DNA from 3 places in the Clostridium sp. YIM B02551 genome. Region 3 is predicted to be linked to each of the others. Evidence: predicted binding sites of a transcription regulator. Region 3 holds the regulator's gene; each other region holds the start of a gene.
The links. The regulator LexA, encoded in region 3, represses DNA repair genes until DNA is damaged. The targets are predictions, from matches to a motif close to CNAACANNTGTTNG.
Positions count from the first base shown of each region.

Region 1 (3,296 bases), on a different contig from region 3:
TTAATACCTCCTAAAGTTCGCCAGTTAAGGATGTGATTCTATCTTCCATAGAAGGGAGAGCTAACTTATCAAAGAAACTAATCTGATGAATATTGGAATTAAAACCTTTATTAATAATATTATCAGATAGCCTATCCTCTATAAGAGAAGAAGCAAATGGAATATCTCCAAAATATTTTCCATTACATAATATAAAATATTGAGCTCTCTTTAAAACTATTCCTAAGGTTTTCAAATCATTATAGCTTAAAATATGAACTTTACGAGTTCTTATAATTTTCTGAGCTGATTTAACTCCAACGCCAGGAATTCGCAATAACATTTCATATGGAGCTCTATTTATTTCAATTGGGAAAAGATGCATATTGTTTACTGCCCAACAGGTTTTAGGATCTAGTTTTAAATTAAAGTTTGGCTTAGATGTATCTAAGAGCTCCTTTGCCTTAAATCCATAATAACGTAGGAGCCAATCTGCTTGATATAATCTATGTTCGCGGGTTAAAGGTGGAGTTATTATGTTTGAAAGATACTTGTTACTAGAAGTTATAGGGACATATGCCGAGTAATAAACTCTTTTCAAATCATACTTATTATATAAACCTTCACTTAAATTTAAAATCTGTAAGTCTGTTTCACCAGTTGCTCCTACAATAAGTTGAGTACTTTGACCTCCTGGAACAAAAATAGGAGTACTTCTAATTACTTTTTTATTTTCAGAATAACTTTGGATTCCTGCTTTTATTACCTTCATTGGTTCTAAAATATTATCTTTTGATTTTTCAGGGGCTAAGAGTTTTAATGAATTTGCTGAAGGCAATTCTATATTTACACTCATTCTATCAGCATATAGACCAAGTTTTTCAATAAGTGCTTTATCGGCACCAGGAATAGCCTTTACATGAATATATCCATTAAACTTATGCACTTCACGTAACAATTTTAACGTTTTTAATAATAGTTCCATTGTGTAATTTGGATTTCTAAAAACTGCTGAACTTAAAAAAAGTCCTTCAATATAGTTCCTTCTATAAAAGTTTATTGTAATTTCGCAAACTTCTTCAGGCGTAAATGCTGCCCTTAATGAATCATTAGAACGTCTATTAATACAATAAGCACAATCATAAACGCAGTAATTAGTTAAAAGTATCTTGAGAAGAGAAATGCATCTTCCGTCAGGAGTAAAGCTATGACATATACCACTTTCAATAGCATTACCAAGAAAACCTTTTTTGCCTTTTCTATTAGAACCTGAAGAGGAACAAGAAACATCATATTTAGCAGCATCAGAAAGTATTTTTAATTTTTCTCTTAAATCCATAATAAACTCACCATCCATTCATTATATTTAAATTATACACGAACAAGTGTTCTTATGCAAATTAACATAAAAGAATTTGTTGGAAAAATATGGTTGGTGGTATATAATTAAAGAACAGGAATACCTGTTCTTTAATTATTAATTATGAATTATATATTTCAGTATATGCTTTTAGAGTTTTGAGGGCGGTATTTTTCCAGTTATATTCTCTACTTTTAGAGAACCCTTTAACTATATACTGATTTTTAAGATCATTGTTTATTAAAAAATTATACATTGCATCGATGATTTCATTTATATTTTGGGGATTAATTAGTATAGCAGAGTCTTGTAGTATTTCAGGTATAGAGGTGCTATTAGAAGCTATAACTGGTGTTCCACATGCCATGGATTCTAATGGAGGTAATCCAAATCCTTCATAGAAAGACGGGTACACTAACATCTCAGCAGAATTATAAAATATTGGCATATGTTCCATTGGAATAAATCCTGGGAATAATACATCTTTATCAATATTTAGAGATATGGCTTTATTTTTATATATTTCATAGGAGATTCCATGCTTGCCTGTTATCACAAGATTTAGGGGAAGCTTATATTTTTCTTTTAATTTAGAAAAAGCCTCTAGTAGTCCAATAATATTTTTTCTAGGACTAAATCCTCCCACATAAAGAATAAAATTTTTATCTATAGAATAATATTTATTTAAGAGGCTCTTACATATGCTTCTATCTAAAGGCTTATATATATTCTCCGCAGCTAAGGGAGTGACATATATCCTACTTTTGGGATAATTAAATTCTTTAGATATATCTTCCTTTGAAAATTCAGATACAGTTATAATTCCGCTAACTTTATCTATAATTTTTGGAATATTGTTATGAAAAATGTATTTATATCGTTCACTTACTGTTTCAGGCATTCTGAGAGGTATTATATCGTGAAGAGTTATAACTGACTTACAAGATAGCTCAGTAGGTAATCCGACTCCGTTTTGCGGTATGTGATATAAGTCTAAATCATTATTCTTAATTATATTAGGCAAAGAAACATTTTCCCAAAAATTTTCATTAGGATTCTCATCGACTTTTTTATTGGTAAAATTTCTGTTTAATGATGTAAAACTTGAATTCTCAGGTAAAAATAAAAGATAGTCATTTATTGTATCAATCAAGTTAAGGTTGTATATAAGTTCATAGGTATAGGTTCCAATACCAGTACCTCTGTACCATTTTGATGCTCTGCCGTCAATTCCTATACGCATGATAAATCCTTTCAAATATAGTTATAGTTTATTATATTAAGTTATTTTGTGATTTGTTAATAATTGTTACTCGAACAACATATAAATATTTAGGGGGTGCATAACGATGATGAGGGAATCAGAGATTGAAAGACAATTTGATATTATTATTGAAAACATAAAGCCAAATAAAGGTGTATATCATCTTAGAACAAACAAGGGAGAAAAATGTTTGAAGAAGATAAGTTATGGAATTCAAAAACTATTATTTGTATATGGTGCAAAAGAATTCTTAATTGAAAAAGGATATTCAAGAGTTGACAAGTATTCATTAAATATTGAAGGAGAACCTTATGCATTAGTTAATGAAGATATATACACACTTTCAGAATGGATACCAGGTAGAGAGTGTGACTTCCATAAAACTGAAGAGGTTAGAATAGCAGCAAAAGAATTAGCGGTACTTCATGAAATGAGTAAAGGATATGATCCACCAGAAAATAGTAAGCTTAAAAGCGATCTAGGAAGATGGCCAAGCTTGATGGATAAGAGAATAAAGTCTCTAGACAAAATGAGAGATATGTCAAGAAAAAAGTCAAATAAAGGAACATTTGATTTAAACTATATTAAGACAGTTGAATTTTATAAGGATCTTGGAAGACGTGCATTAGATATTCTTAAGAACTCAAGTTATTATGAACTATGTGAACGTACCGAAGTAGAGAAGAGTTTTTG
Region 1 covers NZ_JAKGTF010000017.1:38,134-41,429, forward strand. The annotation lists gene L1S47_RS17985 (TIGR03915 family putative DNA repair protein) at 1-1, opposite strand, end outside; gene L1S47_RS17990 (putative DNA modification/repair radical SAM protein) at 11-1,318, opposite strand; gene L1S47_RS17995 (glycosyltransferase family 1 protein) at 1,461-2,582, opposite strand; gene L1S47_RS18000 (CotS family spore coat protein) at 2,689-3,296, shown strand, end outside.
Region 1: a site for LexA is predicted at 1,358-1,371, ahead of L1S47_RS17990 (putative DNA modification/repair radical SAM protein). Genes of this name have one in related genera too.

Region 2 (3,296 bases), on a different contig from region 3:
TTTTAGGTATTGGAGAACCATTAATATATGGAGTTTCTCTACCTCTTGGAAGACCATTTATATCAGCATGTATAGGTGCAGGCTTTGGTGGAGCTTGGTGTGCAATATATAAGCTAGGAGCTATAGCAGTTGGACCTTCTGGACTAGCGTTAATTCCTCTTGTTGCACAAAATAAATATTTAGCATATTTTATAGGTCTTTTGATCTCTTATGTAGCAGGTTTTATAATAACTTACTTCTGGGGATTTAAAGAAGAGATGGTTGAAAGATTATATGACTAATTAATAAAATGTAAGGATGAATGGAATTTAACTATTCATCCTTATAAATTTATAGTTAAGATTTCAGAAATAGGAGGGTGAATATGCTTGGAATTTCTATATATTTAAGTGAAAATGAACTGGATAATATGAGAAGAATTGAAGATGCATCAAAATATGGGATAGATAAAATTTTTACTTCACTACATATACCAGAGGATGGGAATAAGGAGGAGCAACCAGATTTATTTAAACGGCTATGTGAATATGCAAAGAAGCATTCTATGGAGGTATATGGGGATTTCGGACCAGATAGTTTTAAAAGAATGGGATTAGATATTAATGATATTAAAGGCATATATGATATAGGCATAAGTGGAATAAGAATAGATTATGGATATGATGATGAGATAATCGCTGAAATATCTAAAGGTATTAGAATATTCTTGAATGCTAGTACATTAACAAGAGAGCAGATAGTAAATTTAAAAGAATTAGGAGCAAATTTTAATAATATTGAAGCTTGGCATAATTTTTATCCTAGACCGGAAACAGGGCTTGATAAGGTGTACTTTATTGAGAAGAATAAAATGATTAAAAGTTTTGGAATAAAAGTATCAGCTTATGTGGTAGGAGATAAGCTTAAAAGAGGCCCACTATTTTTAGGACTACCAACTCTTGAAAGCCATAGATATGAGAGTACGTATAATAGTGCAGTTGAACTTTTATATGAGTATGATGTAGATGATGTGTATATAGGAGATATAGAAGCATGCGCAGAAACCCTAGAAAGAATGGCATATCTTAAAGACAATATAATTGTTCTAAGATATAATAAAGAATTCGGTGCTGAAAGATATAAGGAATTACTAAATAAAACTTATACAAGCAGGGGAGACGAATCAAGAGATGTAATTAGGGCTGAAGAGTCTAGAAGTTATGCAGGAAGCAATAGTACAATAATAAAAAAAGAAAATACTATTGAAAGATATAAAGGAAGTATAACAATAGATAATGAAGGTTATAAAAGGTATATGGGAGAACTGCAGATAACTAAAGATGATTTAAGTGCTAATGAAAATGTAAATGTCCTAGGAAAAATAATAAATGAGGATAAAAATCTTATTAACTTTATAAAAGGGCGAGTAAGATTTAAATTAATAGAAGCTTAACTATAAAAAATGCATTCGTTTTTATGACTAATCATATAAGTGGATGTGTTTTTTATTTTTTTATAATTATTGACTAATAAGTTTTAAACATATAAAATATTAATTATACGAACAAGTGTTCATATTCAAATGAATTGAATTACATAATGACTTTAGGCAAGAATACAAAAAGATAGATATATTTCAGGAGGAAAAAATGAAAGACAAGATAATTATAAAAGGAGCAAAGGTACATAACTTAAAGAATGTAAATTTAGAGATACCTAGAGATAAATTAGTTGTTTTTACTGGGCTTTCAGGTTCCGGAAAGTCATCTTTAGCCTTTGATACTCTTTATGCGGAGGGACAAAGAAGATATGTAGAATCATTATCCGCGTATGCAAGGCAATTTTTAGGCCAAATGAATAAACCGGATGTAGAATATATTGAAGGGTTATCGCCAGCAATTTCTATAGATCAGAAAACTACCTCCAAGAATCCTAGATCAACTGTAGGAACAGTTACAGAGATTTATGACTATTTAAGACTGCTATATGCTAGAGTTGGAGTACCTCATTGTCCTAAATGTGGTAAGGAAATATCTCAGCAAACAGTAGATCAGATAGTTGATAGGGTAATAGCATTAGGCGAAAAAACTAAAATTCAAGTATTAGCTCCTTTAGTTAGAGGAAGAAAAGGAACGCACGAGAAAGTATTAGAACTAATTAAAAAGAATGGATTTGTTAGAGCAAGAATAGATGGTAACATTTATGACTTAACAGAAGAAGAAGTAAAGCTTGAGAAGAATATAAAGCATAGCATTGAGGCTGTAGTTGATAGACTAGTTATAAAAGATGACATTGAGAGAAGATTAACTGATTCTTTAGAAATGGCACTTAAACTAGGAGATGGACTTGTTCTTATAAATATGGTGGGTGGAGAAGATATATTATTCTCTGAGAAATTCGTTTGTCCAGATTGCGGAATAAGTATAGATGAATTAGAGCCAAGATTATTTTCATTTAATACTCCTTTTGGAAAATGTGATTATTGTGATGGATTAGGAACATTATTAGAGATTGATGAGGACTTAGTTATTCCAGATAAGTCATTATCAATAATGCAGGGAGCTATAGCATCTTGGGGAGAAGGAAGATTAAAAGAGGATGCTTGGACTTTTGCAGTTTTAAAAGCATTAAGTGAAAAATATGATTTTAGTCTTAATACTCCAATAAAGGATTTGCCTAAGAATATTGTTGACCTTCTGCTTTATGGAACAAAAGGCGAAAGATTAAAAGTGGAATATGTTAAGGATGGAGTTAAAGGAATATATTCTCATAGTTTTGATGGTGAAATAACTTCTTTAAAGAGAAGGTATATGGAAACAAACTCTGACTTAATAAAAGGCGAAATAGAAAAATATATGAGCAATAATCATTGTCCTAAATGTAAAGGGGCAAGACTTAAGCCAGAAGCATTAGCAGTTACTGTTGGAGATAAAAATATAAATGAATTTACAAAGTTATCAGTAAAGGATGAGTTAAAATATATTGATTCCATAGAATTATCAGAAAAGAATAAGGTCATTTCTGCACAAATTCTTAAGGAAATCAAAAGCAGATTACAATTTCTTAAAGATGTTGGCTTAGATTATCTAGATTTAGCAAGAAACTCAGGAACCTTATCAGGGGGAGAAGCACAGAGAATAAGACTTGCTACCCAAATTGGATCGTATTTAATGGGAGTTCTATATATTTTAGATGAACCAAGTATAGGACTTCATCAAAGAGATAACGATAAATTAATCTCAACCTTAAAGAACTTAAGAGATGTGGGAAATACAGTAATAGTTGTAGAGCATGATGAAGATACTATTAAAGAAGCA
Region 2 covers NZ_JAKGTF010000005.1:127,095-130,390, reverse strand. The annotation lists gene L1S47_RS07715 (PTS transporter subunit EIIC) at 1-281, shown strand, start outside; gene L1S47_RS07710 (DUF871 domain-containing protein) at 365-1,432, shown strand; gene uvrA (excinuclease ABC subunit UvrA) at 1,629-3,296, shown strand, end outside.
Region 2: a site for LexA is predicted at 1,541-1,554, ahead of uvrA (excinuclease ABC subunit UvrA). Genes of this name have one in related genera too.

Region 3 (3,296 bases):
AGGGATATGTAAAAGGTTTTGATTCCTTTACTGTAGTATTAGATTCTGATGGCAAGCAAATGATGATATATAAACATGCAATTTCAACTATAAACCCAGCTAAACCAATTTTGTTTAATAATGAAACAACAGTATAAAATACTCTCTATGCTCTGCATAGAGAGCTTTTATTTGAGTCTGGGAATAATTTAAATGGAGGACATTTTTAATGCTAGATTTAACAGTAAAATATTTAAAAGAACAATATAAGATTAATGATGAAACTTTAGATTTATATTCAAAAGCAATGGAGGATATAAAAGGAGAGTTTGAGATATATGATGAAATAAGAGAATATAATCAGTTCAAAGTCCTAAAAGCTCTTCAAGAAGAGAGGATAAGTGATTCTCATTTCACTAATTCATCAGGATATGGATATGGAGACATAGGAAGAGATTCATTAGATAAGGTTTATGCTAGGATATTTAATTGTGAAAGTGCACTAGTTAGACCTCATTTTGTAAATGGAACACATGCAATTGGGGCAGCTTTATTTGGTAACTTAAGACCAAAGGATACTTTGCTAACAGTTACAGGAACTCCTTATGATACTTTACATAACATTATAGGAATTGAAGTAGAAGAGAATATTGGTTCTTTAAAGGACTATGGAGTTAATTATAAACAAATAGATTTAAAAGATGGATATTTTGATTTGGATAAAATCGCTTATGAGTTAAAAAATGATCCATCAATTAAAATGGTACATATGCAAAGAAGTACAGGCTATGGATGGAGAAACTCATTTAATATAAAAGATTTAGAGGTTGCTATATCACATATAAAGAGCATAAGACAGGATGTTATAGTTTTTGTTGATAATTGCTATGGTGAATTTATAGAAACTTTAGAACCTACTGATGTTGGAGCAGACTTAATTGCAGGCTCATTAATCAAAAATATCGGTGGCGGTATTGCTCCTACAGGAGGATATATTGCAGGAAAAGAAGCGTGTGTTGTTCAAAGCTCCTATAGACTAACTATCCCTGGAATAGGAGGGGAGTGTGGTTCTACTTTTGGTGTAATGAGAAGTTTTTACCAAGGATTGTTTTTAGCACCGCATGTAGCTATTGAAGCGGTAAAGGGAGCAGTATTCTGTGCAAGAATAATGGAACTTGCAGGATTTGAAGTGTTACCAAAATATAATCATAGAAGAAGTGATATAATTCAGGCAGTTAAGTTTGGAAATGAGGAAAAGCTTATTGCTTTCTGTAAGGGGATTCAAAAAGGTTCTCCAATAGATTCTTTTGTGGAATGTGAGCCATGGGATATGCCTGGATACAAAGATCAGGTTATAATGGCTGCTGGAGCATTTATACAAGGCTCAAGCATTGAATTATCAGCAGATGCACCAATTAGAGAACCATATATAGCTTATTTACAGGGTGGTTTAACTTTTGATCACGCAAAGCTTGGAATAATGATTGCTTTATCTAAGGTTTTAGAAATAAAATAAAGTAAAGAAAAAATACTGGCTAAATGCCAGTATTTTTTTAATATGCTCTAAAAAGTCCAACAAGCTTACCTAAAATTGAACAATCATTAACTATAATAGGTTCCATTGTACTATTTTCAGGTTGTAGTCTTATTCTTCCTTTTTCTTTGAAAAATCTCTTAATCGTAGCTTCATTATCAATTAATGCAACAACGATTTCGCCATTTAAAGCAGTTTGACATTGCTCAATTATAGCTAAATCTCCATCATTGATTCCAGCTTCAATCATACTTTCACCAGATACTTTAAGCATAAATAGTTCGCGATCATGCTTAATATAATCTATTGGTATTGGGAATGAGTCTTCAACATTCTCAGTTGCTAAAATAGGTACTCCAGCAGTAACCTTTCCTACTAAAGGTATGTTAATCATTTCCCTTTTAGGAGAGTTTAGTTCAAGGATCTCTAAGGCTCTTGGTTTAGTAGGGTCTCTACGTATTAAACCCTTCTTTTCAAGTCTTTTTAAATGTCCATGTACAGTTGAAGTAGATTTAAGACTTACGGCATCACATATTTCTCTTACTGAAGGTGGATACCCTTTATTTTCTGTATAAATTTTAAGAAAATCATATATTTCAGTTTGTTTATCCTTAGACATAGTTAACACCTCTCTAACTTATGTTCCCATTATAGCATAGTATATGTAATTAATCAAACTTATGTTCTCATAAAAAATTTGCTTATATTGTACTTATTTGTTATAATCTCTAAAGAATGATTTAAAGAGGAGTAGTGTGCATGAGAGAAATTTGTATATTTAATTCAAATAAAAAGTGTAATGACTGTGGCGAATGTGATTATTGCGTTTATGATAATAAAAAACTTTGCAACAATTGTGGTAAATGCTTAGAAGATGAAGGAATAGATATAAAGGCAATTAGAATAGAAGAGATAGCAAAAAATGTTGAAGAGAATGAATTCGTTGAAAATGAATTTGTCGAAGATGAATTTGTAGAAGTAGAAGAGTCTGATGATACTCAAGATGATGAGGCTGATTTTGAAGAAGACGTGGAATTAGCATTTACAGAATCTAATGAGGAGTACGAAGATGCTTGGGATCATATTGAATATGTAGAAGATTTAGATGGGTTAGTGGAAGATGAAACTTACTTAGAAGAGAATTCAAGTGAGGTTTTTCCAGGCTTAAGAAGAATAAAAGGAAATATTTAGAAATAAAAAAGGTGTACTTTGTATTTTAAGTACACCTTTTTTATTTAATATTTAATTTTTGTCTATTCGATAAATTTTAGGAACATTACACAGTTTGAATACAATGTAATACGTAGTAATATAATGCATTACAATATTACTTTAAGTTGGCAAGTGGATTTGATTTCACCGCATTTCTTAAGTCTTCATCATCTACGTGGGTGTAGATTTGAGTAGTGGAGATGTTTTCGTGGCCTAGAATATCCTGTAAGCTTCTGATATCAACGTTTCCGTGTTTATACATTAGTGTTGCGGCAGTATGCCTTAGTTTGTGAGGGGTATATTTTGCATCTGTTAAACCGGCTGATTGAGTGTATTTTTTTACTATTTTCTCAACACTTCTTTTGGTGATTCTAGTACCGTAAGAGCTGATAAATAGGGCGTCTGCGTCGTCTGGAGTCTTTGTTTTAAGCTTAATTCTATCCTTCATATAATTGTCGATTGATTTTAGTGCTGCAGGAGTTAAATAAACAGTTCTTTCTTTATTACCTTTACCGATTATATTTAATGTATCGCCTTTAAGCTTAGAAATATTAATGCTACAAAGCTCTGA
Region 3 covers NZ_JAKGTF010000004.1:139,575-142,870, reverse strand. The annotation lists gene hfq (RNA chaperone Hfq) at 1-137, shown strand, start outside; gene L1S47_RS06460 (methionine gamma-lyase family protein) at 209-1,495, shown strand; gene lexA (transcriptional repressor LexA) at 1,533-2,132, opposite strand; gene L1S47_RS06450 (hypothetical protein) at 2,273-2,704, shown strand; gene L1S47_RS06445 (tyrosine recombinase XerC) at 2,841-3,296, opposite strand, start outside.